DNA from 2 places in the Brevibacillus sp. FW306-2-1A-C05A genome. Region 1 is predicted to be linked to the other one. Evidence: riboswitches for the same ligand, from Rfam matches in the RefSeq annotation. Region 1 holds a riboswitch; the other holds the start of a gene.
The links. A riboswitch is a leader RNA that binds a small molecule or an ion and turns the genes downstream of it on or off. The one in region 1 is predicted to bind glycine.
Positions count from the first base shown of each region.

Region 1 (11,148 bases):
ATTCCAGGCTTTCCGAAAACGTGAACGCCCGCGCCAGCGACTGCGTGAAGACGTATGCCGCCAACCCGTACGGCGTCGCATTCGCCCGCCGGATGACTTCCTCATCGTCGGAAAACGTGCTGACAGGCGCGATCGGCCCGAACGTTTCCTCCTGCATGCACACCATCTCATCGGTTACATCCGAGAGCACGACCGGCTTCATGAAGTAGCCAGTGGCTCCCGCGAGAACCGGGCTGCCGTGGAGCGTCGCCCCTTTGCCCACGGCGTCGTCAATTTGCTGCTGGACTTTTTGTACGGCTCGCTCGTCAATCAACGGCCCGATCTCGACGTCGTCTTCTGTTCCCTGGCCTACGCGCAGCGCGGACACCGCCTCTGTCAGCTTTTGCAGGAACGGCTCTTTCACAGCTTCATGCACATAGATGCGGTTTGCGCAAATGCACGTTTGCCCGGCGTTGCGGAATTTGGACTGGACCAGCCCTTTGACCGCCGCGTCGAGATTCGCGTCCTCTGCCACGATAAACGGCGCCAGGCCGCCAAGCTCCAGGGAAATCTTTTTCACGGTATCGGCCGCTTTGCGCATCAGCAGCTTGCCCACCGGAGTCGACCCGGTGAACGTCAGTTTTTTCACGCGCGCATCGTCCATCCAGACATCGACGACTTCCGCTGCCTGCGAAGTCGTCACGATGTTGATGACGCCTGGCGGAATCCCCGCCTCGTGGGCGCACTCCGCCAAAAGCAGCGCGGTCAACGGCGTCTGTTCGGCTGGCTTCGTCACCGTCGTGCAGCCTGCCGCGAGCGCTGGCGCGATTTTTCGCGCAATCATCGCCGCAGGGAAATTCCACGGCGTGACGGCCGCCACGACACCGACTGGCTGCTTCTGCACGAGAATCCGCTTGGAGGCGGCGGAGGCAGGAATCGTCTCGCCGTAAATCCGCTTTGCTTCCTCGGCGTACCATTTGATGTAGCTGTTCGCGTACTGCACCTCGCCTCGTGCTTCTGCGAGCGGCTTGCCCTGTTCCAGCGTCATGACGTACGCGATCTCGTCCAGGCGGGCTGCGATCGTCTGGTGCCAGCGCTCCAGCAACGCCGCGCGCTCATAGGCGGTCGTTTTCGACCAACTGGGAAAAGCGGCTTGCGCAGCGTCGACCGCCTGCCGCGCTTCTTTCGCGGAAGCGTCCGGCACGCTGCCGATGATTTCCAATGTCGCGGGATTTTGCACCGCGACGCGTGCCGCAAGCGTCACCCACTCTCCGTTCACGTACATGCCTTTGTTCCATTCTTGTTGTCTCACGCTGCCTTTTCCTCCTTTTCATTTGCCGTGAACAATTTCTCTTTTTCACCGCGCAACCAATCTTTTCCATATAATAAGACGCACAGCAAAATTCCAGCGCCAAAAGCCATCGCCGCTCCTTTGATGACGAGAATCGCCCCTACGACACCCGCGATGCCCAGGTCGCGCTGGCTGCGCGCCTGCATCACGCCAATCCGCACGCTGACGTAGCCTTGGACGAGCAGCGTCAGGGCGACGGCGACGCCGAGAATCGGCTGGACCAGACTGACGATCGGCAAAAGCAATAAACCTGTATTCGTACCCCAGCGAAACGATCCCGCACCGCCGAAAAACGAGTCCATCGCTTTTTTGCCTTTTTTGAACCGCTCCACCACCACAACCTGCATCGCGGCCCACATCGGCCCGCACATCGTAATGTCCGGCCCGATCAGGCTCATCAACATGTTGCGTCCGCCAAAAATCATGTGCGCCCGGTCCGGGTTGTAGTCGACTTTTTCATCGAGCCGCACTTGGTCGGACTCGGACAAAAGCGCTTTCGTCTTCAACACGTCGCCAAAGACGACGAGATACGTTGCGAACACAGCCGGAATCGCTGTAATGAAAAAGGAGAGCGACGGCAAGCCCAGCCCGAAGACGGTGTACTGCGACCAGAGCGTGGCGAAGTCCGGCTGGCTGAAGCCCCATTGAATGTCCGGCCACTTCGCTTCCCCGAACAACGGGGCGACGAACACCGCGAGCAAGATCGCAGGCAAAATCCCGAGGTTGCCGAGCAATGCCCACCCTTTCCCTTTTTGTTTCAACCCTTCAAAATGTTTGGAAAAAACGAGATAAAAGCAAAAGCCGATACAAATGGCAATCGTGTACGGGAACAGGTCGAACTTCCCGCCCTTTTCAAAAATCGAGGTAATCGCGCCAATCCCCGCGCCGAGAATAATCCCCGACTTGATCGCATTCGGCACGAAGTTGACTACCCGCTTCGCTAGTCCGGTGACCCCGAGCAAAATGGATAACAGCCCAAGCGTCAACTGAAAGGCGATCAGCGCGTACACCCGCTCCTGCCCTTCCGGAAACTGCTCGACAAACAGCACAATCAGCGGAATCGCCGGCGTAATCCAGCCGGGAATGACCGGATCGCCCAAGAGGTGGTGCAGCAAATACAAAAAGCCATTCAAAATGACAACGGCCAGTCCTACCTCAAACGGCATGCCCAGATGGTCGGCGAGCAGCGTGATCGCGCCGAGGTCGACGGCGCACATCAACAGTCCTTGCAAATAATCGGGCCATTCAAAGCGATAGTGTACAAACGGCAGCCGGATCTTGAACGGTCCGGCCGGAATGTACGGGGTTTCTTCACCCGCTCTGCGTTGTTTCCACTTCATACGATGTCCCCCTTTTAGTAAGCTGCTCGATAGATGTCTTCGATATCTTTTTTCCGCAAAGCGCGGGGATTGTTTTTCAAAAGGCGGGTTTGCTTCATCGCCTCTTCGGCCATCTCGGCGATCGCGGATTCCGGAATGTTGAACTCGCGCAGCGACTGCGGAATTTCCACGTAACGGCACAGGCGCGTCATCGCTTCAATCGCTTTTTCCGCCGCTTCGTCCAGGTTCAGTCCGGCGACGTTTTCCCCGAGCGCCTGCGCGATCTCCCCGAGCTTTTCCAGGCAGGCGATCTTGTTCGCCCGCATGACGTAAGGCAGCAAGAGCGAATTGCTCACGCCGTGCGCCATGTGGAATCGTCCGCCGAGCGGGTAGGCCAGCGCATGGACAGCGCCTACGCCCGCGTTGCCGAAAGCAAGTCCGGCCATCAGCGACGCGGTAATCATCGCTTCGCGCGACTCGATGTTATCCGGGCACGCGTACGCTTTCGGCAAGTGAACGGCAATCAGTTTCATCGCGCCAATCGCCAGCGCGTCCGTCACCGGGGAGGCGAACTTGGAAATGTAGGCTTCCACCGCATGCACCAACGCGTCCACGCCGCTCGCAGCGGTCACGCTCGGCGGGCACGTAAGCGTCATCACCGGCGAGACGATGGCGACGTCCGGCAGCAGGTAAGGGCTTACAATTCCTTTTTTCACTTGCTCTTTCGTATCCGACAAAATCGAGATGTTCGTCACCTCTGAGCCTGTCCCCGCCGTAGTCGGAATCGCGATCAGCGGCAAGCCCGGCTTTTTCACCAGATTCGTGCCAAAATATTGCTCGATGCTGCCCTCGTTCGTCGCCATGACGGAAGCTGCCTTGGCGATGTCGATTGCGCTGCCGCCGCCGACTGCGATCAGGCCGTCGTAGCCCCCTTCGCGGATCATCTGCACACACAAGTCGACGATCTCGATTTCCGGCTCGGGGTTCACGTCCGAGAAGACGCCCGCCTCCATCGGCAAAAGCGCTTCCACCTGCGCGACTACCCCGGCCTGAATGAGAATTTTGTCCGTCACAATCATTGGACGCGCCACTTTCAGACGGGCAACCTCCTCGGGCAGCAGCGCCAGCGAATCCCGCCCTGTGACCAGTTTGTTTGCAGCGGCAAAAGTAGAAATGTTCATGATGTCACTCTCTCCTTTCTGTATGCCGCTACGTGAAAAGCAACTCCCGTGCCAAGCGGAAAAAAGCGGGTGCCAATTTCGCTCCGCCACCTGCGGGAAAAACGACCTTCCCCCCAACAGCGGCAAGCCTTTTCTCACTTTTTTGTCACATTTTCCGCAGCACAGTTTGTTTCGGCCAAAAGCAACCGTTTACATTCGCTGTTTGATTATAATTCAAATCAAACTTGCGCATTTGATTCATTATCAAATCAAAATCCATACCCTTCCCCTTTCGACACATCCGCTCACCTGGCTAGCGGAAAAAACGACGAATGATTGTCGTTTCCTGCTTGTCATCTGGCCTTCCGTCAATCAAAAATGTTTTATGTTTAAAATAATCTGTTAATTAGGAATTTTCATTTGACAACCTTTTTGGAATATTTTACTATCATAAGAACGCACGCGAATATCTGACGCGGATGAATATTGCGGGAGAGACTAAACTCGCCGTTTAGCACCGAAGGAGCAAATCCTGACCGCTCAGGACAAATCTCTCAGGTAAAAGGACAGAGAAAAGTAGGAACCGGTCTATTTTTCCCGTTCCTTTTTTTGTTGCAGAAAATAGGAGTGTTGTGCGTTCACCATGAAACAGCCGTTCCATTTGCCTCGAAAAAGGAGGGAAAACTGCCGACAAAACCGCAAATTTTCTGCCTCGCTCAAAAATGTAAGCGTTTTTTTCGATGGAAGTAACTTAATGATGTATTTATGCTGGGTCGCTATGTTAAGATATGAATTATAAAGTTTCATAAACTTTTTGAAAGGTCGGCGGTTGGTTTTTTACCAACAGCCGCAAACGAATCAAACGCATGAGAAATGAGGGGGATCACATGCAACAGCAAAATTTGGCGAGGGGCCTGAAAAACAGGCACGTTCAACTCATCGCGATCGGCGGGGCCATCGGAACGGGATTGTTCCTCGGTGCGGGCAAATCCATTCACCTGGCCGGCCCATCCATCCTGTTTGCTTACTTGATTACTGGGATTATTTGCTTTCTGATTATGCGCTCGCTCGGTGAACTTCTCCTTAGCAACCTGAACTATCATTCCTTCGTTGACTTCGTAAAAGACTACCTCGGCAACATGGCCGCGTTCGTCACAGGCTGGACGTACTGGTTTTGTTGGATTTCGATTGCCATGGCCGACTTGACGGCTGTCGGAATGTACACGCAATACTGGTTCCCTGAGGTTCCGCAATGGATGCCGGGATTGATTGCGCTCGTCATCCTGCTCATCATGAACCTGGCAACGGTCAAGCTTTTCGGCGAAATGGAGTTCTGGTTCGCGCTCATCAAAGTCATCGCGATTCTCGCTTTGATCGCCGTCGGAATCTTCATGATTGTCAAAGGCTTCTCGACAAACTCCGGCGCGTCCAGCTTCAGCAACCTGTGGAGCCACGGCGGCATGTTCCCGAACGGCATCAACGGCTTTTTACTCTCCTTCCAGATGGTCGTGTTCGCCTTTGTCGGCATTGAGCTTGTCGGGCTGACTGCCGGGGAGACAGAAGATCCCGAGCGCGTGATTCCAAAAGCGATCAACAACATCCCGATTCGCGTGCTGCTCTTTTACGTCGGCGCTCTGATCGTCATCATGAGCATCTATCCATGGAACGCCATCATCCCGACCGAAAGCCCGTTCGTTCAAGTGTTTGCGGCTATCGGTATCGCGGCTGCCGCAGGTATCGTCAACTTCGTCGTGCTGACCTCCGCCGCTTCGGCATGCAACAGCGCCATCTTCAGTACAAGCCGTATGCTCTACTCGCTCGGCAAGGAAAATAATGCGCCTGCGTCCATGACCAAGCTGACAACGCGCCAGGTGCCTGCCAATGCCTTGTTCTTCTCGACTGTCGTCGTTCTCATTGCGGTTGTGTTGAACTACATCATGCCAGAAGGCGTCTTCACTCTGATTACGAGCGTTTCGACGGTCTGCTTCCTGTTCATCTGGGGCATTACCGTGATCTGCCACCTGAAGTACCGCAAGACAAGACCGGATCTGGCAAAAACAAACAAGTTCAAAATGCCGCTCTTTCCGTTTGCCAACTACCTGATTCTCGCTTTCCTCGCGTTCATTCTCGTCGTGCTCGCGCTTGCCGAGGATACGCGCGTGGCCTTGTTCATCACTCCGGTCTGGTTCATCATGCTCGTCGTGATTTACAAGCTGCGCAAGGCTAAAGTCGATCAGGTGAAAGTATTGGAAAACTGATCGCCAGCCAAACAAAAAACACATCCGGCTTCCGATGTGTTTGCATGGCAAGGACAAGCATCCTGCGACTGCACCAGGCATTCGCAGGATGCTTTTTATTTGCTCGCTTCCGGCTCGTTCTCTACGCGCAGTTGCAGCTTTTTCATCTTTTGGACGAGTGCGCTCTGGCTGATGCCGAGCGCTTCTGCCGCCAACCGGGTCGTCTTGTGCGTCTGGATCGCCTTGCCGATCATGCTCCGCTCCAGACGGGCGACCGCTTCGCGCAAAGACGTCGGTTCTGCCTGCGGGAACACTTGCTGGAGAAAGTTCGGCAAATCGCCGACGTCAATCGTGTCGTGAAACGTCGTGACCACCAGCCGCTCGACCAGATTCGCCAGCTCCCTGATATTTCCCGGCCAGCTATAGTTCGTGAGCCACTCGTAGCATTCCAGTGTCATCGTCTTTTCTTCCTTGTATTTCTCATTGAATTTTTCCAGATACGACACCAAGAGCGGGACAATCTCTTCCCGGCGTTCGCGCAGCGGCGGCACCTCGAAGGTGACGATGTTCAGCCGATAGTACAAATCCTCGCGAAACAGCCCCTCGCGCACGAGTGTAGCCAGGTCGCGGTGGGTAGCCGTAATGATCCGCACGTCCACATGGCGGACTTCGGTGGAGCCGACGCGCATGAATTTGCTTTCCTCCACTACTTTCAACAGCTTCACTTGCAGCTCCAGCGGCAAGTCGCCGATCTCGTCCAAAAACAGCGTGCCGCGATGGGCGCTCTCCAAAATGCCGATTTTCCCCTGCTTGAGCGCGCCTGTAAACGCCCCCGGCTCGTAGCCGAACAACTCGGCCTCGACCAGATGGCCCGGGATCGCCGCGCAGTTCAGCTCCATGAAAATTTCGTTCGCGCGGCTGCTGCGGGCATGGATGTATTTGGCGATCATGCTCTTCCCCACACCCGTCTCGCCTTGCAGCAAAATTTTCGCATCTGTCTTGGCGACCTTGTCGGCCAGCCGGAACAGCGAGCGCGTCGCAGGTCCGAGCACGACGTCCTCCAGCCCCGTCTGGTCCGGGTGCGGCAAATCGCTGTGCAAAAGCTTCTGGCTGTCCAGCTCGTGCTTGAGGCGAATCAGCTCGGTAATGTCCCGGACGCTGCTGATGACGTACAAAATTTCGCCTGCGGGAGACAGCACAGGGGTGGCAGAGACGATGATCTTGCGGCTGTTGCGGATCGTCTGGATCAGCGTCACCGGCCTTCGCGTGCGAATCGTTTCCAGCGAAGCGGACACCGAAATCATGCCTTGCTTGATGAGATAGCCCATGTGCTGGCCGATGACCTCTTCCTCGCGAATGCCCGTAATGCGCTGGTACGCCTGGTTGACAAACAGCGTGACGCCTGCCCCGTCCGTAATATAGACGCCGTCGTACAGCGCATTGAAAACAATTTGGCAGACCGGGCTTTCAAAAAAAGCGCGAAGCTGCGCCTGCGAGCTGGCCTGCCTCTGGCGGTCCGGCAGGTTCACCTCGGGCACGACGTACTCGACAATCGGGCGCGTCAGTTCCCCGCGATGAATGGCGTGGGCGATCGCTTCCACCGTCAAATAGCCGAGAAACTCACCCTCTTCGCTGTACACTTCCTGCACTTCATTTTGATCTGGCGAAAAATGCGCGACTGCTTCCTCAACCGTCATCGTAGGACGCAATGAATACATGGGCTACTCTCTCCTGGATGTCATGACCTGATAAATGAACGAAAAGCTTTCTCTATCATTTTACACGCTCCGCCCTCGAATCAAATATCCCTTCGATCGCGATTCCATTTTTACGTTTGAGCAGAAACATAAAAGGAAAATAAGAAATAAGGCTGAAATTCAACGCCCCAAACGTGTACGCCAAGATCGTGCCTGCCAGCGCGAGCAGACTGTCCGGGATACTCGTCGCGGCCGCAGTGCTCGTGTGGTCCACCGCGCGCATCAAAAGCAGGACAACCAGTTGGAAAAGCCCGACCAGCAGGCCGAGAGAAAAGCCGGCCCCTACACACAGCTTGAGATAAGAAGAAATTTTCAAATATTTCACAGTCAACGACGTGTACATGCAAGCCCTCCTTTGCCTTCATCCAATATTTTACACGTCAACCTGAATGGAGTCCTGTCTTTTCTCGAAAGTTTTTGCAATTACATACAAATAGCGAGGTCGCTCATGAAAACTTTTCACGTCAGCCATGCCCGAAAACTGACCATCCTCATCCTGTTAATCATCGTCGTCGCCTTCTCTCTGTCCGGCTACATCATGCGCTCCCAGACCAATCGGATCATGAAAGTCGAGATCGAGAGCAAACTGACTCTGCAAAGCCAGGCGCTGGCGGAGCGAATGAACGCATTTTTCGCCCAGAAAAGCTTTCTCATCAAGCAGATGAGCACCAACCAGTCGATCGTTCGCTACTTGCAAACCGTCAAAACGCGGGACGATGCGTTTTCCAACCCGTATTACCCGGATGTGGCCGCCGCACTGGACGGCATCCAAAAGCTGGACCGCAACCTGGGACTCGTCTGGATTTCCAGCCAGGCGGGCAACTTCACATTCGGCAACACAGACGAGCTTACGGGGACAGACTGGTCGCTCCAGCAACGCCCGTGGTACCAGGACGCCGTTCGCACAGACGAAGTCGTTTTTTCTGAGCCGTACGAAGATTACTTGACCAAAAAAATGGTCACCAGCGGCACCATGAAGCTGAAAGAGGACGGGAAGCTCTTGGGCTTCGTCGCCATTGATATTTTGCTCGACGACATTCCGGAAATGCTCGGCAGCTATCCCATCGGCGAATCCGGCTATGCCATCCTGCTCTCCAGGGACGGGACGATCATGTATCACCCGAACCCCGCGCTTGTCAGTCGGCAAAAGCTGACAGAGCAGCCCGGGGACATGGGAAAAATCGCCCACAGCATGATCGCGGGCCAAAAAGGGCTGCAACGCATCACCATCGACAACAACAGCTACTACATCGGCTATGCGCCCGTCGCTTCTACAGGCTGGTCCGTCGCAGCGGTTTTGCCTTCGAGCGAAGCTCTCGGCCAGTTGAACTCCGTACAGGAGCTGTCCAGCCTGATTACCGGGCTGTCGACTTTTATTCTGGTCGGCATGCTTTCGCTTTTGCTGCACATTATGCTTCGGGAGCAGCGGCGCATCCAGGCGGAGCTGTTGGCCGCGAAGGAAGAGGCGGAAGAAGCGAGCAAAGCCAAAACCGATTTTCTGGCGCGAATGAGCCACGAAATCCGCACTCCGCTAAACGGGATCATCGGACTGTCGCAACTGATGCAAAAAACGGTCATGACGCTGGTGCAAAAAGATTACCTGGACAAAATTCTCTCTTCCTCGCAGGTGTTGCTGCGGCTCATCAACGAGATTCTCGACTTTTCCAAGATCGAAGCCGGAAAGCTGGAGCTGGAAAAAGCCAGCTTTGACCTCGACGACTTTGTCCGCCGGCTCTCGCACATGCTGAGTATTTACCTTGGGACGAAGCAAATCGAGATCATCGTCGAGCTGCCGCCGAAAATGCTGCCCAAGCTGATCGGGGACCAGCATCGGCTGGAGCAGGTTTTGCTCAACCTGTGCCACAACGCGATCAAATTTACCGAGCAGGGCTACGTCGCCATGCGCGTCACGCTGGTGCAGGAAGACGAAAAGAGCCTGCTTTTGCACTTTGCCGTGGAGGATACGGGCATCGGCATGTCTGCGGAGCAGATGGACAAGCTGTTCGAGCCGTTCACCCAGGCGGACGGCACGACGAGCAGAAAATACGGCGGCACCGGACTGGGCCTCGTCATTTCGCGCAGCCTCGTGGAAATGATGGGCGCCACTCTCGAAGTCACGAGCACGATTGGCAAAGGAAGCTGCTTCTCCTTTACCCTCGCGTTCGAGCACGCGCCCTGGCAAGAGAACGAAAGCCCCGGCTCGCTGCTTCCTCCCGGCTACGCCAACCAGCGCGTCCTGGTCGTGGAGGACCATGACAAAATGCGGAGCAGCCTGGCGGACATGCTGGTGAGCCTGCGCTTTGCTCCGACCTGCGCCGCCTCGTGGCGAGAGGCGTTTGCGCTGCTGGAAGAGGCGGACGAATCCAACCCGTTTTGCTTTGTCTTCGTCGACATGGAGGCGGAAGACATGTACGGCGTCGAGTCGCTCTGGCGCCTGCACACGCTCGCCGAAGCATGCGATGCGGCGACCATCGCCATGACGACCGAGTACGGACGCGACGAGCTGGCCTCGCTGGAGGAAGCTGTCCAGCCTGACGCCGTTCTCATCAAGCCGATTAATCGCATGGACGTGACGCGCGCCCTGCTGGGAGCGCAGGAGCATAAAGAACTGCACACCGCCCACGTCGCGGCTCCCGCGCAGAGCGCTTCTTTCGAAAACGTCATGTTTCCCGGACATCGCGGCACCATCATGCTGGCGGAAGACAACGAGATCAACCAGCTCGTGGCTGTCGAATTTTTGCGCCGGGAAGGCTATGCCGTCACGATTGCCAAAAACGGCCTGGAAGTGCTGGAGCTTTTGGACACGAAAAAATGGGATCTGATCCTGATGGACGTCCACATGCCGGAAATGGACGGCTGCGAAGCGACGCTGCGCATTCGCCAGCACAAGCAGTACGCGAGCCTGCCGATCATCGCGATGACGGCGAGCGTCATCAAAGCCGAGCACGACAACTGCTACCGCTCAGGCATGAATGGCGTCATCACGAAGCCGATTCATCTGGGAGAGATGAAAGAAACGTTGAAGCGGGCCATTCCTGTGCCTTGTCTGGATGTGTCGCTCGCGCTGGAGCGGCTGGATGGAAAACTCCCGATCTACACGCAAATTCTCCGGACGTTCACCCGCGAGTACGCGAATTTTGCCGAGCGGCTGCAAAAGACGCTTCGCGCAGGCGATACCGAGGAAGCCCGACGCATGGTGCACACGCTGAGCGGCGTAGCCGGGAATCTCTCTGCCCAGCGATTGCTGCTCGTAGCAAGAAAGGTTGAGAGTCTGCTCTCCCCATCGGCAAACCGGAGCGATTATGAAGAATGTATGAGCGAGTTTGCGTGGCAACTGGACGAAGT
Region 1 covers NZ_JBYSWV010000040.1:3,335-14,482, forward strand. Annotated here, with positions in the region: gene AC3WJN_RS19845 (NAD-dependent succinate-semialdehyde dehydrogenase) at 1-1,291, opposite strand, end outside; gene AC3WJN_RS19850 (hypothetical protein) at 1,288-2,670, opposite strand; gene AC3WJN_RS19855 (iron-containing alcohol dehydrogenase) at 2,685-3,830, opposite strand; glycine riboswitch at 4,289-4,389, shown strand; gene AC3WJN_RS19860 (amino acid permease) at 4,697-6,067, shown strand; gene AC3WJN_RS19865 (sigma-54 interaction domain-containing protein) at 6,163-7,764, opposite strand; gene AC3WJN_RS19870 (hypothetical protein) at 7,820-8,146, opposite strand; gene AC3WJN_RS19875 (response regulator) at 8,252-11,148, shown strand, end outside.

Region 2 (11,148 bases), on a different contig from region 1:
TGCATCCCGTGTATAACATTCAAGCCGAGTTGCATACGTCGGAAGCGAAAATTACCGGAAAAATGACGGTCGAATTTGACAATCCGCAGACGGCAGACCTGCGTCTGTACGTCTACGATTATTTGTGGAACAAAATGACGGTCAAGTCGATCCGCTACAAAGACAAGCCGCTTGCCTTTGAACGCGGCCTGTCCACGGTCAAGCTGGCAAACCCGCTGGGAGCGGAAATGCGCGGGACGCTCGCGATCGAGTTTGAAAATCCGGTGCCGCGCAGAGGGACGCGCTTTGGCGTCAAGGACGACATCTGGACGCTGACGACGTGGTATCCGATGCTGGGCGCGCAAAACCAGCAAGGAAAATGGTACGATCCGCCGCAACGGGTAGATTTTGGCGATCCGTTCGTCTACCATTACGCCGACTACGACGTCTCCTTCGTCTCCCCGAAAGGCTACAACTGGGTCAGCTCGTGGGGCCGGGGCAGTACAAAGGCAGTCGAGGGCAGCAAGCAGCTAATCCGCTACGAGGGCAAAAAGCTGCTCAATTTCGCCTTGGTCGGCAGCCCGCTGTATCATGTGGAGACGATCCAGATGGGGCCGAACCTGTCTGTCGATATTGCGTCCGTGGACAAAGGCAACATCCAGCGTATCAAGACGATTGCGGAGTCGGTGTTTCCTACGTACAACGACTGGTACGGACCGCTTCCGTATCCGCACGTCGCGATTGCCGAGACGAGCACGGGCACGACGTATGCGATGGAGTACGCCAATCTCGCCATTTTCAAGCGCGACATGTACCAGCGCAATCTGATCGACCACTGGCTGCCGCATGAAATCGCCCATTTGTGGTGGTACAACAGCGTGGCGACGCTGGAAGCGTCTCACGGCTGGCTGGACGAAGGGCTTGTGGAGCTGAGCGTGTACCATTACTTGCAAAACCGGTACGGAGCGCAGTCGGCCTCCACGCTGCTCGATGAGTACAATCGCGACGCCCGCCGCTTGCAGGAGCGCTACCCCAACGGCAGCCTGGACAAGCCGTTGCAAAAGTTCGCGACCGAAGAAGAGTTCCATTGGACGTGGTATTCGAAAGGGGCGCTGCTGTTTGACCATTTGCGCAAGCAGATTGGCGATGACGCGTACAAACGTTTTCTGCACCGCGTGCAGCAAAACTACCACGGCAGCATGATCGGGGCCGAGCATCTCGACCAGGCGCTGGGGCAAACGCTGCAAGGCGAAGCGAAATACTTCGTGTACGCGACGAAAAAGCCGAATCGCGAAGGCCTGGGCGCTGTGCAACTGGAGCCGTACATCACGACGATCATCAACAACATGAGCTTTTATCCGTCCATTCCGGCCAGGGCGACAGGCGGCACGGTGTATTTGCCGCTGCGCGAGCTGGGGGAAAAAATGGGGCTTGCCATAAGCTGGGATCAGGAAAAGCAGATGATTCGCGTAAGAGGCAATGGCCGAGAAGTGTTCGTCAAGGAGCGGGAACGCTTCGCCATCCGCGATGGGCAAAAGCTCGACCTCGGTCATCCGCTGACGGAAATCAAGGAGCGCACGATGGTGCCGCTGTCGTTTTTCGCTGACGTATTCGAATGGGATACGGACTACAATCCAGCCGAGAAAACCGTAAAAATTCAAACGCGAAAAGCGAGTGGAAAGGTGGCGGAAACAAAATGAAAAACTTGATTCTGGTCGGCTTTATGGGAACCGGAAAGACGACGGTCGGCGTCGCGCTGGCCGATTCTTTGGGAATCGCGCACCATGACCTGGATGCCGCGATCATCGAAAAGGAAGGCTGCTCCATCCCGGAGCTGTTCGCCCGGCACGGGGAGACGTATTTTCGCGATGCGGAGTCCCGCCTGCTGTCACAGCTTCTGGACGATGGTCCGCAAGTTTTGACGACAGGCGGAGGGGCTGTCCTGCGCAAGCAAAATGTCGAGGTCATGCTGGCAAAAGGAACCGTGATCGCGCTTTATGCCAGCGAAGAAGAATTAATCAGGCGGCTGGAAAACGATACTTCGCGCCCGCTGCTTTCCGGCGGGGTGGCAGAACGTGTGAAAACATTGATGGCGGAACGCGCGGGGGCGTACGATTTTGCCCCGATCCAGGTGGATACGACCGGAAAAAGCCTGGAGGCGATCGTGGACGAAATTAAGGCGCAGGTGGTTGAAAGCGCAAAAGACGGGAAACAATAAAAAAGGACAGCGCTATTGCCGGAAAAAAGACGGCGTGTATCTGCGAGTACGAAGGAGGTCACGTGCGATGTCCTTTCAAGAGTATTTGAAGTACCTGACGAAATTGTTTGTCCAGTACATGGATACGCCAAAAGATGAACGGCGTCAGCGAAAGGCTCCGCGTGAGCCTTGGTCGGCACGCTGGTTCGGGGCGATCCCTATGTCGATCCGGCTGTTGTGGCGCAAATAATCCTACCTTGGTAAGCGGACGGAGGGTGCGGTGCGTATGGCGAGAGTAGCGGTAGAAAAGTCCCTTTCCCAGATTCGCAAAATGCTGTGCGATAACGGCTATGATGTCGTCGATTTGGGAAACTGGCAACAGGTGGTCGACGCGATCGTGATTACGGGTCAGGATATAAACGTCTTGGGCGATCAGAACAAGACGATTACAGGTGCGTCGGTAATCAATGCAGAGGGAATGACGGCCGATGAAGTTTTTCATGCCGTACACGAACGCCTTTCCCCAACCGATCATCATTGATCGAAAATAGCCAAAGGCTGCGCCTTCGCTAGAACAAGCGCGCAGCCCAATCAAAAAACAAGCTCTCCGCCAGCGACTGGCAGGGAGCTTGTTTTTTTGCCAAAAGCGACGGATCAGCTCTGCGGCTGTCCCGCTACGTAAAATTTTCCGACCTTGTCAGCGTAAGCGTAGGGGACAAAGCGCAGCCCTTCATCCCATACTCCCACGTAAGCGTTTTGATCGTTCCACAAATGAAGCGAGCCGACGACGAACGGGGCGAGCACCTGAGAGTGGTACAGCGGAACGGTCAGCGTCACGGGTGCATCGCTTTGCTGCTGCCACAACTGCGGCCATGAAATTGCGCTGTCCCCGTACAACTGGCTGACCCAGCCGATCTGGTCGAACGGATCTTTTTGCGCCCCTTGCAGGATGCGCGTCTCTGTTAGCCGCTGCCCGGTCTGTACCAGATTTTGCGCAGCCAGGCTGCGAAAGACTGGCTCGTTTGCGGCGAAGGAAGCGGGGTACGCTTCGCCTGTTTTGGCGTTCACCAGTTGCGGCGACGACTGGCGGGCGATCAGCCAGTGGGAAGCGAATCCGTCGTAGACAGGCTCTGCGGCAATTTCCCGCGGGGCAAAGGCATCGTCGAACAAAATGTATTCCCCGACCCCGTATTCCAACAGCACGAATTTTTCCTGGGCAGGCGCTTCGACGGCCTCTCCCACGACCAGGTACCCTACCTGTCTGTCTGCTTTTTTGATGCTGACCAGCCACTGATGTTGATTCGGGCCGAGCGTCTGCACTTCTGTATCGGCTTTTTGCCACTCCTTGAATTGCGGATCGCGGTTGGCGAGTTCGTTCATCCACGTCTGGATTTGGGCGTGAAACTCTTTGTCCCAGCTCTCCTCTGCGTGGACAGGCCAGGCGAGCAACGCAAAAGACAAGAGCACCCCGAGAAGGGGGAGGAATCGTCTGGTCACAAACATGCACCACCTTTTGTACAGGCTAAGCTTATTCCTATTGTAACCAGCTATGACAAAAAGATTTGTTGCAACTTGTCAGTTCCGCAGCACTTCTTCTCGCTGATCTTTTACATGATTCGCCCGGATGCGGGGAGATGGCGCACCGTTTTTGCCGGATGCGCTTTAATGACAGGCGGAGCAGAGTGCAAGTAAAACAGTCCGCCGTTAATAAAATGAACCTCGATGCGCGGCTCGTACTGCCAGCGCAGCTCGTCCATCCGCCGCTGTTTTTCTTCTTCCGGCGTGCTTTTTTTCCATTCCTCCTGGTTGATTTCCTCGCGCGGCGTCACCTGGACGCCATTGGCACGTAGAAAGTCGAGGATTCGCCCACCGGAAGAGCGGTATTCGTCAAGCGTCTGCGCAGCTTCGACAACAGCCTCCCTGGCGGGGACGGCGTCGCGCGCAGGCAGCGGGATCGAGGCTTTTTGCTCCGGGGACTCTACCGCTTCCGCCTCGGCTGCTTCTGTCTCGCTCTGTTCGGCAGGCGGCTCTCGTCGGGCCAGCTCTTGGTAGTAGGCGGCGAGGATGTCCAGCTCCTCCGTCAGTCGCGCCCGCGCCTCTACGGCCCACTCCTGGTCTTCCTGCGCGATGACCGCATCGACCTCCTGCCGGGCCAGCTCCAGCGCGTCTTCCACAGACAGCTTCCGGTCGAGCGTGTAAAAATAGTCCGGGATCGCGGGCGCAAGCGTCAACTGAAACAAAAACGAGGAAAAGTCGTGCACGAGGCGCGGCTGATGCAGGTTGATCCCGAGATAGAGCATGATGTCGCGCCGTTTGTCGCAGATGAGCGATACTTTCAGGTTGAGCCCGAGCCAGGGAACGAGCGGCGTGGAGCGACGCTTGCCGGTGCTTGGCAAGGAAGCGGTATTTTGCTCGTACATGCATAAAAAGCGCCCGTGCTTTTTCGCCGAGGCAAAAATTTGCTGCATGCGCGCAGCGCCCAGATGCAGATGCTCGGCCCGCAGCCCGTCCGGCATCCGGTCCGGGTGAAACGCAAAGGTGAGCACGAGCGGCTGGTAGGCCAGGTTCATTTTGTCGACCCAGCTCCAGTAAAACGGGCGGTTGCCGATATCCTTGTCGACCTCGACCGGAAGCTTGACCGTCAAGTAATCCGGGTGGGCTTCGACGATGTGCGCGGAAAAAGTCGCGAGGTAGCGCTCTACAAATTGCCTGACCTGGTTGGCTTGCATCAGGAGAAACCTCTTTTCTTGTGTGCGTTTTTTCTGCTACTGCTCTGCCGCTTCCGACAGGGCAGGGGATGCGTGCTGCTGTCTGCTGGCGCGGATGGCGTGGCCTATGTTGTCGAGCTTCAACGCCATTTCGCGGGCCGATTTGGAATCCATGATGATCTGCGTCAAATTTTCTTCCAGCGACGAGTTGAGATTCAGCCGCTCCACGATGTCGTCCAGTTCGCCGATGACCATCTCGAACAGGTCGATTTTTTCGTACAGCAGCTTCAAAATGTGCTCCTCAATCGTGCCGACGGTGGACAAATTGTAAATGTGCACGTCCCGCTTCTGGCCGAGACGGTGGACACGGCCGATCCGCTGCTCGACGCGCATCGGGTTCCACGGCATGTCGTAGTTGATGACCTGGTTGCAAAACTGCAGGTTGATCCCTTCCCCGCCAGCCTCTGTGGCGATCAGTACTTGCGCGCGGTTTTGAAACAAATCGGTCATCCAGTCTTTTTTGCTGCGCTTGAAGCCGCCGCGAAACGGCACAGAAGTAATGCCGTGGTCATGCAAATATTTTTGCAGGTAGTTTTGCGTCGCCCGGTACTCGGTGAAAATGATGACTTTGTCGTTGATCTCCTGGATCAGCTCGACCGTTTTGGCCGCCTTGGAATGCGTCTCGATCCGCTTAATCATCTCCACCAGCTCCAAAATTCGGCCGCGCAGGGGGGAGTCTTCGCTGGTGCGCTGGTGCATGTTGTACAGCGTCATGAACGAGGCTTCCTTGCTGGAGCAAACCTCGCGCTGCAACGTAATCAAGGCGAGCGAGTTGAACAGGCCAGCTCCTGTCTGGTACTGGTCGCGCACAAAGCGGGTGACGCCCTCGTACAGCTCCATCTCTTCCTGCGACAGCTCAATCGGAATCGACTGGACGCGGCGACTGGTGAACTGGATGCCGCCGTCGCTTCGCTTGTTGCGAATCATCACCTTTTCAATTTCTTCGCGCAATTTGTCGCTGTTTTTCGACTGTCGCTTTCCTTCGACGTAATTGGAGGAAAACGACGTGGAGTGGCCGAGGTGCCCCGGCTTCAACAAATTAATCAGGTTGTACAGCTCGTCCATTTCGTTCTGGATCGGCGTAGCCGTGAGCAGCAGGCAATATTTTTTGCGAATTTCCTTCACGAACTGATAGTTTCGCGTCCGCTTGTTTTTCAGCTTGTGCGCCTCGTCGATAATCAGCATGTCGTAGTCGATGTCGAGGACGTGGCGGCGGTGCGGATCTCGTTTCGCCGTGTCGATGGAGGCGACGACGACTTCATGCTGCCGCCACATGTACTCCTTTTTTTGCGCCACGGCGGGAATCCCGAATTTTTGCTGCAACTCCTTCGTCCATTGGATGACGAGGGAGGCGGGGACGAGCACGAGAATTTTTTTCGCCAGACCCCTGACCATGTACTCCTTCATAATCAGCCCGGCTTCGATCGTCTTGCCCAGTCCGACCTCGTCGGCGAGGATCGCGCGTCCGCGCATGTCGTTGAGCACTCGCTCCGCCGTTTGCAACTGGTGGGGAAACGGGGAGAGCAGCGGCAAGTATTTCAGGCATTGCAACTGATCGAACTCGCGAACAGCCATGGCCTCTTCCGCTTCCAGCGCCAGCTTGAACAGCTCCCACTTGTCCCAGGGGCCGTCTTCGCGCATTCGCTCCGTCAGCGGGGATATCCAGCTCGTGTCAAATGAAACAGGAATATTCGGCATATACGTTACTCCTTTACACAGCTCTGCCATAACTTTCATGCGCTTTATCAAAAAACTTAACATTTATGATCGTGTTCATCATTTTGTTAAGTATTTCTTGATCTGACTGTTAATTTGCATATTTTCAACGGCGGACTCTCATGGTAGGATATAGAGGAAGTTCATTCATTAGTATGGAAATCATAGCAAAAACTTATGTATGACCATCTAACCAACGCGAATGATAGTAGCAGGGAGAGACTGCGCGAACCACTGCAGCGCCGAAGGAGCAAGCCGGGAACGGTGAATCTCTCAGGCAAAAGAACCTCTACTGGACGCAACTCTGGAGAGAGCTCGAAATCGGAGCCACCAAAGGGGAAACTTGCAAGCGCGGTGATCCCCGCCGCGCTTGATTGGCAAGGTAACTCTCAGGTACCAAGGACAGAGGAGGAGAAATGGGCACCGTTCTTTTGGTGTACCCGTTTTTTCGCCTCTGTTTTTTCATGGGGAGAAATGCCGACTAACAGTTTTTAGGAGGTGCCACACATGTCCAATCTGAAAAGAACGCCACTGTTTGATTCCTACGCAAAATACGGCGCCAAGACAATCGACTTCGGCGGCTGGGAGCTGCCTGTACAGTTTTCCAGCATTGGCCAGGAGCACGAAGCCGTTCGGACGAAAGCAGGTCTGTTTGATGTATCCCACATGGGAGAAGTAGACGTAAAAGGCGAGAGTGCGCTCGAATACTTGCAGCGCGTCACCACCAACGACGTGTCCAAGCTGGCTGTCGGGCAAGCGCAGTACAGCGTGCTCTGCTACCCGGACGGCGGTACGGTCGACGATCTGCTCGTTTACAAATACGCGGACGACCATTACCTGCTTGTCATCAACGCAGGAAACATTGACAAAGACTATGCATGGCTGGAAGAGCACCTGATTCCGGGTGTCACGATTGAAAACATTTCGCCGCAAACGGCGCAAATCGCCATTCAAGGGCCTTTGGCCGAGTCGATTTTGCAAAAGCTGACCGCCACAGACCTGTCGAAAATCGGCTTCTTCCGTTTCGAGCGCGACGTAGAGGTCGCTGGCATTTCCGCGCTGGTATCCCGCACAGGCTATACAGGCGAGGACGGCTTTGAAATTTACCTGCCTGCAGAGCGTGCCGCTGAACTGTGGGACGCGTTGCTTGAAGCGGGCAAGGAAGACGGGCTTCTGCCTTGCGGACTTGGCGCGCGCGACACGCTGCGCTTCGAAGCGAAGCTGCCGCTGTACGGCCAGGAGCTGAGCAAGGACATCACGCCGATCGAAGCAGGCATCGGCTTCGCGGTGAAGGTGGACAAAGAAGTGCCGTTCATCGGCCAAGAGGTGCTCAAGGCGCAAAAAGAAAACGGCGCGCCGCGCAAGCTCGTCGGCATCGAGATGATCGACCGCGGCATTCCGCGCACGCACTATCCGGTCTACGTCGGCGAAGAGCTGGTGGGCGAAGTGACTTCAGGCACGCAGTCCCCTACCTTGAAGAAAAACGTCGGATTGGCGCTCGTGAAAAGCGAACATGCGGCGCTTGGCACCCAACTGGAAGTGGAAATTCGCGGAAAACGCCTCAAAGCAGAGGTTGTCGCCGCTCCGTTTTATAAACGTCCGAAAAACTAAGCAATCGCCCACTATACATCCTATTTTGAGGAGGACAACGTTCGTGAAATACCGCTACCTGCCCCAAACCGATCAGGACAAGCGCGAAATGCTCGAAACTCTCGGCATTTCCAGTGTAGAAGAACTGTTTGCAGACATCCCGGAAGAAGTGCGCTTCAAAGGGGCGCTGAACATTCCGGAAGCTCTGTCCGAGCCTGATCTGGTGAAATACTTCACGCGTCTGGCTAATCAAAACGTGAACTTCAGCACGCACGTCAACTTTTTGGGTGCTGGCGTTTACCAGCACTATGCGCCAAGCACAGTCAACCACATGTTGCTGCGCGGAGAATTTTTTACCGCCTATACGCCTTACCAGCCTGAAATCAGCCAGGGCGAGCTGCAAGCCATTTTTGAATTCCAGACTATGGTGTGTGAACTGACCGGAATGGAAGTAGCGAACTCCTCCATGTACGACGGAGCGACTTCCTTGGCAGAAGCGGCGATGATGGCGGCTGGTCACACTGGCAAAAAGCGCGTCATCGTTTCCCGTGCTGTGCACCCGGAAGCGCGCGGCGTTCTGAAAACATACGCGTACGGTCAAGGCGTAGAGCTGGTTGAAGTCGGCATCAACAACGACGGCGTAACCGACACACAAGCTCTGGAAGCGCTGATTGACGAAAACACAGCGGCCGTTATCGTGCAATATCCTAACTTCTTTGGAAACGTGGAAGACTTGGCAGCGGTCGAGCCGATTGCTCATGGCAAAGGCGCTCTGTTCATCGTTTCTTCCAACCCGCTTGCGCTGGGCGTATTGGAAGCGCCAGGCAAACTGGGCGCTGACATCGTGGTGGGCGACATGCAACCGTTCGGCATTCCGGCATCGTTTGGCGGACCACACTGCGGATATTTCGCAACGACTACCAAGCTGATGCGCAAAATGCCAGGCCGGATCGTCGGGCAAACCAAAGACGAGAACGGCAAGCGCGGTTTCGTACTGACGCTGCAAGCTCGTGAACAGCATATCCGTCGTGAAAAAGCGACTTCGAACATTTGCTCCAACCAGGCTCTGTTGGCACTGGCGGCTGCGATCACCCTGACTGCGCTCGGAAAACAGGGCGTACAGGAAATGGCGATGATGAACTTGCAAAAAGCGCATTACGCCAAGCAAGCGCTGCAGGCAAAAGGTCTGGAAGTGGTCTTTGCCGCTCCATTCTTCAACGAATTCGTAGTCAAACTGTCCAAGCCGGTGGCAGAAGTAAACAAAAAGCTGCTTGACGCTGGCATCATCGGCGGCTACGATCTGGGACTGGATTACCCGGAATACGCGGGCCATACGCTGCTTGCGGTAACCGAACTGCGGACCAAGGAAGAAATCGACACATTGGCGGCTGAATTGGAGGCGATCACACGTGCGTAACGACCAGGAAAAAGCACTGATTTTTGAAATGAGCAAACCGGGCCGTGTGGGCTACAATCTGCCGGCATTGGATGTACCAGAGGTAGAGGTGGCAAGCCTGCTGCCGAAGCACCTCATCCGCGAGACTCCTGCTGAACTGCCGGAAGTATCCGAGCTGCAGTTGGTTCGTCACTACACCGAATTGTCCCGTCGCAACCACGGGGTAGACAACGGCTTCTACCCGCTCGGTTCTTGCACGATGAAATACAACCCGAAAATCAACGAAGACGTTGCCCGCTACCCAGGCTTCGCGCAGACGCACCCGTACCAGCCGGAAGAAACCGTACAAGGCGCACTGGAGCTTTTGTACAACCTGCAAGAAGAGCTGGCTGAAATCACCGGGATGGACGCAGTTACGCTGCAACCGGCTGCGGGGGCAGCAGGCGAGTGGACAGGTCTGATGATGATCCGCGCGTACCACGAGAGCCGCGGCGAAGGCCACCGCACAAAAGTCATCGTGCCAAACTCCGCGCACGGTACGAACCCGGCTTCTGCAGCGGTAGCAGGACTGGACACCGTCACGATTGCCTCTGACGAGCGCGGCCTGGTAGACATTCAGGCGCTGCGCGATGCCGTAGGCCCTGATACAGCGGCACTCATGCTGACCAACCCGAACACGCTCGGTCTGTTCGAGGAAGACATCGTGGAAATGGCGAAAATCGTCCACGAAGCAGGCGGCCTCTTGTATTACGATGGAGCGAACGCGAATGCGATCCTCGGCATTGCCCGTCCAGGCGACATGGGCTTCGACGTGGTGCATCTCAACTTGCACAAAACGTTTACAGGCCCTCACGGCGGCGGCGGACCAGGTGCTGGCCCTGTCGGCGTGAAAAAGATTCTCGAACCGTTTTTGCCAACGCCGATCGTGGCGAAAAAAGAAGACGGCAGCTTCTACTGGGACAGCAACCGTCCGGCTTCCATCGGCCGCGTAAAAGGCTACAACGGAAACTTCGGCATCCTCGTGCGCGCTCACAGCTACATCCGCACCATGGGTCCGGAAGGCTTGCTGCAAGTGTCGCAAAATGCGGTGCTCAGCGCGAACTACATGATGCGCCGTCTGGCTACGGCTTACCATCTGCCGTATGACCGCGTCTGCAAGCATGAGTTTGTTTTGTCTGGCGTGATCCAGAAAAAGCTGGGCGTACGCACGCTCGACATCGCCAAACGCTTGCTCGACTTCGGTTATCACCCGCCAACTATCTACTTCCCGCTGATTGTCGACGAGTGCCTGATGATTGAGCCAACCGAAACCGAAACGAAAGAAACGCTCGACGAGTTCATCGACGTTATGCTGCAAATTGCCCGCGAGTGCGAGGAAACGCCTGAGCTTGTACAGGAAGCGCCGCATACAACCGTGGTCAAACGTCTGGACGAAGCGACAGCGGCGCGCAAGCCGATTCTGCGCTACCAGCCGCAAGCACAATAGCTCTCTTTTGGAAAAG
Region 2 covers NZ_JBYSWV010000050.1:12,319-23,466, reverse strand. Annotated here, with positions in the region: gene AC3WJN_RS21795 (stalk domain-containing protein) at 1-1,679, shown strand, start outside; gene AC3WJN_RS21790 (shikimate kinase) at 1,676-2,197, shown strand; gene AC3WJN_RS21785 (YqzE family protein) at 2,265-2,426, shown strand; gene AC3WJN_RS21780 (YkuS family protein) at 2,463-2,717, shown strand; gene AC3WJN_RS21775 (hypothetical protein) at 2,831-3,679, opposite strand; gene AC3WJN_RS21770 (YqhG family protein) at 3,784-4,905, opposite strand; gene AC3WJN_RS21765 (DEAD/DEAH box helicase) at 4,942-6,642, opposite strand; glycine riboswitch at 6,863-6,959, shown strand; glycine riboswitch at 6,960-7,076, shown strand; gene gcvT (glycine cleavage system aminomethyltransferase GcvT) at 7,168-8,271, shown strand; gene gcvPA (aminomethyl-transferring glycine dehydrogenase subunit GcvPA) at 8,315-9,667, shown strand; gene gcvPB (aminomethyl-transferring glycine dehydrogenase subunit GcvPB) at 9,660-11,132, shown strand.
Region 2: linked by a shared signal. The riboswitch ahead of gcvT (glycine cleavage system aminomethyltransferase GcvT) and the one ahead of AC3WJN_RS19860 (amino acid permease) in region 1 are both predicted to bind glycine.